2 regions of the Clostridium sp. D5 genome follow, and region 1 is predicted to be linked to the other one. Evidence: predicted binding sites of a transcription regulator. Region 1 holds the regulator's gene; the other holds the start of a gene.
The links. The regulator Rex, encoded in region 1, represses fermentation and respiration genes when NADH is low (regulators of the CRP and FNR family bind a similar motif). The targets are predictions, from matches to a motif close to ATTGTTAANNNNTTAACAAT.
Positions count from the first base shown of each region.

Region 2: gap (type I glyceraldehyde-3-phosphate dehydrogenase) is a predicted target of Rex. The motif match lies at 1,531-1,550, and genes of this name have one in related genera.

Region 1 is NZ_GL870814.1:193,873-197,069, forward strand. Features, by position in the region: gene HMPREF0240_RS14430 (ABC-F family ATP-binding cassette domain-containing protein) at 1-1,221, opposite strand, end outside; gene HMPREF0240_RS14435 (redox-sensing transcriptional repressor Rex) at 1,545-2,189, shown strand; gene HMPREF0240_RS14440 (bifunctional ADP-dependent NAD(P)H-hydrate dehydratase/NAD(P)H-hydrate epimerase) at 2,273-3,197, shown strand, end outside.
Region 2 is NZ_GL870820.1:66,554-69,750, forward strand. Features, by position in the region: gene mnmA (tRNA 2-thiouridine(34) synthase MnmA) at 1-663, shown strand, start outside; gene HMPREF0240_RS20470 (histidinol-phosphatase HisJ family protein) at 660-1,478, shown strand; gene gap (type I glyceraldehyde-3-phosphate dehydrogenase) at 1,631-2,644, shown strand; gene HMPREF0240_RS20480 (phosphoglycerate kinase) at 2,894-3,197, shown strand, end outside.

The sequences.
Region 1 (3,197 bases):
ATTTTTCATATCATGCAGTACATGATGCTCCTGGTCATAATAACCGATTTTCACCTTAGATCCCAACGTAAAAGAGCCAGTATCCGGAGGAACCACCTGGTTAATAATTTTCAGAAGAGTGGTTTTACCTGTTCCGTTATCTCCAATGACCGCCACATGTTCGCCGCGTCTTATGTCAAAGCTGATATCCTGGAATAAGGTCTGGCTGTCAAAGCGTTTAGACAGGCCTTCCACTGAAAGTACATCGTTGCCGCTTAAGGAAGATGGCTCCAGGGAAAAATGTATATCCTTTGCTGCCTCCTGAGGCTTATCAACTAACGTCATTTTGTCCAGCAGTTTCTCGCGGCTTTCCGCCCGCTTAATGGACTTTTCCCGGTTGAAAGAACGTAGCTTCTCAATGACGGCCTCCTGATGCTTGATTTCCCGCTGCTGATTCAGATATTCTTTCATCATGGCATCCCGGATCTGCTGCTTCTTATCCGCATAAGCCTTATAGTTGCCGGAATACATCCTCACAGCTCCGTTTTCTATCTCCACTACTTTTGTAACCACACGGTTTAAGAAAAAACGGTCATGGGATACAATAAATACAGCCCCAGGATAATTGAGCAGATATGTTTCCAGCCAGGTGATTGAATTTAAGTCCAGATGGTTCGTAGGCTCATCCAGAAGCAGAATATCGGGCTTTGTAAGAAGCAGCTTGCCCAGAGAGACCCTTGTTTTCTGCCCGCCGGAGAGAGTGTCAGTCTTTTTATCAAAATCCGCCTCCTGAAAGCCCAGACCCTTCAGGACTCCTGTCAGCTCACTCTCGTAAGCATAACCGTTTTGTGCCTCAAACTCTGACATCATTCTGTGATAGGTGTCAAGTCTGCCCTGAAGTGCCTCCCCGGTCAGTGATTTTAATTCTTTTTCTATCGAGCGGATCTGGTTTTCAAGCTCTATAATATCCGCCTTCGCTGTTTTTACTTCCTCATATATGGAACGGCCGCCCTCAAGATTCTGCTGCTGTGCAAGATATCCGAGTGTTTTCCCCTTTGTCAGTACAAATTCACCGCTGTCAGCAGGCTCTTCCTTCACAATCATTTTTAATATGGTGGATTTTCCAGCCCCGTTTACCCCGACCAGAGCCGCCTTTTCCCTGTCTTCTATATGGAAGGAACCATCTCTGACGATGAGCTGTCCGCCGAATGCCTTATTGAGATTATGACATGCCAGTATCATTAGAAACCTCCTGTTCTCTTCAGTATCAGGCCTGCCGGTTATACCTTATGCTGCAGCTGTGCTGCAGACCCGCCCGAAGGGCATGCATTACGGGGTGCCCTCTGGGTATACCTTATTCTGCAGCTGTGCTGCAGACCCGCCCGAAGGGCATGCATTACGGGATGCCCTCTGGGTATGCAATAACCGCCAAGTCCTGCTCTTTGTCCAAAATTTACATACTTATTCCATTATAACGAAAATAGTTTAAAATACAACTAAAAATTTGACTTTGTCCGTACAATTCTATATAATATAACCTAGATTAAGTTTGGAGGGCGATAGCTGTGGAAGATAGAGAGATATCACGTGCGGTAATTGGACGGCTGCCAAGATATTACAGATATCTGGGAGAACTGCTGGATGCAGGAGTAGAACGTATTTCATCAAATGACCTGAGTAAGAAGATGAGTGTCACGGCATCTCAGATTCGCCAGGATTTAAATAACTTTGGTGGTTTCGGACAACAGGGTTATGGATACAATGTCAAGTATCTCTATACCGAGATAGGTAAGATTCTTGGATTAAACCGAAAACATAACGTAATCATCATAGGTGCCGGGAATCTGGGACAGGCACTTGCCAATTACGCGGCTTTTGAAAAGAGCGGATTTATACTGCAGGGTATTTTTGACGTTAACCCAAGGCTGGAAGGCGTAACAATACGCGGAATACCGATCCGTATGATGGATGATCTGAGACAATTTGTCAAAAATACGGATATTGAGATCGCTGCACTTACAATTCCAAAGTCAAAAGCGGTGGAAGTGGCCGATATGCTTGTTGAGAACGGGATTAAGGGTATATGGAATTTTGCACATACAGACCTGCACTTACCGGATGACGTAATTGTAGAAAGCGTACATTTATATGACAGCTTAATGAAGCTGTCATATAATATCAGTCGTTATAATGAGGAACATGAGAAATAACCGACAACACAAGACGTGTAACAAAGGCTTTGTGCCTTTTTTACACGTTGTTTCGTTTTCAGAGAAGTAAGGAGAGTGATCTTATGAGATATCTGCCTACCGGCGAATGGATGCAGAAAGCAGACAACTATACAATTGATGAAATCGGACTTCCTTCTATGGTGCTGATGGAGCGTGCTGCACTGGCGGCAGTGACTGCCATGGAACAGGAGAAGATCAATACACAGAGAACGCTGGTTGTATGCGGTTCCGGCAACAATGGAGGGGATGGCTTTGCGATTGCCCGCCTTTTAAAGGAAAAGGGATGTCAGGCAGAAGCTGCTTTTATTGGAAATGAAGCGTCTATGACTCCGGATTGCAGACAGCAGATGAAAATCGCTGAAAAATGCGGTGTTCCTATAGTAACAACAATCAGCAGGCAGGAATATACTGTTATAGTGGATGCCGTCTTTGGTGTAGGCCTCAATAGAGAAGTATTGGGAGCTTATGCAGCAAATATTAAAAAGATGAATGATCTGCCGGGGCAGAAGGTTGCTGTCGATATCCCTTCCGGTATCTGTTCCGCTACTGGAAATGTACTGGGCACGGCATTCTGCGCCGATCTGACAGTCACTTTTGAGTGCGAAAAGCTCGGATGCATCCTTCATCCGGGGCATCAGTATGCAGGAAAAACGATTCCCGTGGCGATCGGAATCAGCCGGAAACTTTTTGAAAAGGAGCCGGGTGTCTGTTATACATTTGAAAAATCGGATCTGCCGGAACTGATTCCTTCCAGAAAGCCCAATTCTCATAAGGGCACTTATGGAAAGATTCTGATGATTACCGGAAGCCGGGGCATGTCGGGAGCTGCATATCTCAGCGCAAAAGCGGCATATACCTGCGGTGCCGGTCTTGTACAGATTTATACACATGAAGATAACAGGGTGATCCTGCAGCAGCTTTTACCGGAAGCTATTGTCAGCACCTATACAGAATATGAAGAAGAATCCCTTGGGGAACTCCTTGCCT
Region 2 (3,197 bases), on a different contig from region 1:
AATGGACGATTTACTCTGAGACGTTCAGCTACGCTTGCAAAGGATCAGACATATGCACTTTATAACCTGACCCAGGAACAGCTGGAGCATACGCTGATGCCTGTGGGGGAATACTCCAAGGATGAAGTGCGAAGGATTGCAGAAAAAATAGGCCTGATGGTTGCAAATAAGCCTGACAGCCAGGATATCTGTTTTGTGCCGGACGGTGATTATGCATCTTATATAGAAGAAACCGCGGGGATCAGGATGCCGGAGGGAAATTTTGTGAGCAGTGACGGCCGGGTGCTGGGACGCCACAAAGGGATCACACACTATACGGTGGGACAGCGGAAGGGCCTGGGACTCGCCCTGGGATATCCTGCTTTTGTGCTGGAAATCCGTCCCGATACCAATGAAGTGGTGATCGGTACAAATGAAGAATCTATGACACACACTTTGAAAGCGGACAGGCTGAACTTTATGTCGGTGGAAGATTTGACAGAACCTTTACGTGTCTTTACAAAAATACGCTATAACCATAAAGGAGCCTGGTGTATAATTGAAAAGACGGGAACGGATGAAGTGCTCTGTACATTTGAAGAGCCGCAGCGTGCAGTAACTCCCGGACAGGCTGTTGTATTTTACGACGGTGAATATGTACTCGGTGGAGGAACCATTTTATGATAACCAGTGATTTTCATATGCATACGGATTTTTCTTCGGACAGCGAGGCGGCCCCCAGAGATATGATAGAGGGTGCTATTGCAAAGGGGATGAGGAGAATCTGTATCACTGACCATAATGACAAAGACTATCCTTATCATGAGGATGTAGGCATTACGGCATTTACATTTGATATAGACAAATATTTTCGGGAGTTGACTTCCCTCAGGGAGGAATATGCGGACAAGATCGAAGTGTGTATTGGGATTGAGATCGGACTGCAGCCTCACCTGGGAGAATATTATAAAGAATTAGTGAATAAATATCCATTTGATTTTGTGATAGGATCGGTTCATGTGGTGAACGGTGAGGACCCCTATTACAGGGAGATGTTTGAGAAACGGACCGATGAAGAGGCATACAGAGAGACATTCCGGGTAACACTGGAAGATATAGAAGCAGTGGAGGATTTTGATGTACTGGGCCATATTGACTATGTGGTGCGTTATGGTAAGAACCAGGCACAGGAATACAGTTACCGGAAATATGCGGACTGCCTGGATGAGATCCTGAAAAAGGTCATTTCCATGGGAAAAGGTATTGAAATGAACATGGCCGGGTTCAAATACGGGCTTGGCTTCTGCCACCCCCATCCGGATGTGATCAGACGTTACAGGGAGCTGGGCGGTGAGGTCATAACAATCGGCGCTGACGGGCATCAGCCGGAGCATATTGCCTACGATTTTCAGAAGGCGGGGGACATCCTCAAGGGCTGCGGTTTTAAATACTACACAGAATTTAAGGCCAGAAAGCCGATTTTTCAACAACTTCCATAAAAATGCATTTAGCACTTGAATTTTTGTTCTTGATTTAGTACAATAAACCGTAGTTGATGAATCTTTAACAAACATTATGTTTGCTGAGGATTTCACAATATAAATGACTGTGTAACAGTTAACAACTTTTAAAACTTTAGGAGGAATTAATCATGGCAGTAAAAGTAGCGATTAATGGATTTGGACGTATTGGACGTCTCGCATTCAGACAGATGTTCGGAGCAGAAGGATATGAAGTAGTTGCAATCAACGACTTAACATCTCCAAAAATGTTGGCTCACTTATTAAAATATGACTCAACACAGGGAAAATATGCACTTGCTGACAAAGTTACAGCTGGTGAGGACTCTATCACAGTAGACGGAAAAGAAATCAAAATCTATGCAAAAGCTAACGCTGAAGAACTTCCATGGGGAGAGATCGGTGTAGACGTAGTTCTGGAGTGTACAGGCTTCTATACATCAAAAGCAAAAGCAGAAGCTCACATCAAAGCAGGCGCTAAGAAAGTAGTTATCTCCGCTCCAGCTGGAAATGACCTTCCTACAATCGTATACAATGTTAATCACGATGAACTGACAAAAGATGACAACATCATCTCAGCAGCTTCCTGTACAACAAACTGTCTGGCACCTATGGCTAAAGCACTGAACGACCTGGCTGAAATCAAAACAGGTATCATGTGCACAATCCACGCTTACACAGGTGATCAGATGACACTTGACGGACCGCAGAGAAAAGGCGATCTGAGAAGATCCCGTGCAGCTGCAGTTAATATCGTTCCTAACAGCACAGGCGCAGCAAAAGCGATCGGTCTGGTTATCCCGGCCCTGAACGGCAAGCTGATCGGAGCTGCTCAGCGTATTCCTACTCCTACAGGATCAACAACAATCCTGACAGCAGTAGTTGAAGGAAATGTAACAGTTGATCAGATCAACGAAGCTATGAAAGCTGCTTCCAACGAATCTTTCGGATACAACACAGATGAGATCGTATCCAGCGATATCGTAGGAATGAACTTTGGTTCTTTATTCGATGCTACACAGACAATGGTACTTCCTCTGGACAACGGAACAACACAGGTACAGGTTGTATCATGGTATGACAATGAGAATTCTTACACAAGCCAGATGGTAAGAACAATCAAATACTTTGGAACATTACTGTAAGTCGGCATTTCGGAAAATTTAATCGGCAGATTAATTTCTAAAAAATAGACTCACAAAGGGTCCGGTCTAATATAGGGCCGGATCCTTTTTTATGTTATAGGAAATTCCTCTGGCATTTCCTATAACATAAAAACCCTCCGGGGGATGCGCACTGCGGTGTAAGAGGCAGATGTCGCGATGCGGCCGCCGCAGGCGCGAGTTTCGCAAGCGAAACTCTATTTTCTTATTAAATAAACAGGAGGCAATAAAATGCTCAACAAAAAATCAGTAGACGATATTAATGTTAAGGGTAAAAAAGTTCTTGTAAGATGCGACTTTAATGTACCATTGATCGACGGAAAGATTACAGATGAGAACCGCCTTGTAGCTGCACTTCCTACCATCAAAAAGCTGGTTGCGGACGGCGGTAAAGTGATCCTCTGTTCACATCTCGGTAAGCCGAAGGGACAGCCTCTTCCAGAATTATCACTTGCACCGGTAGCAGTCAGATTATCCGAACTGCTCGGACAGGAAGTGAAATTTGCAGCAGATCCGGAAGTAGTAGGAGCAAATG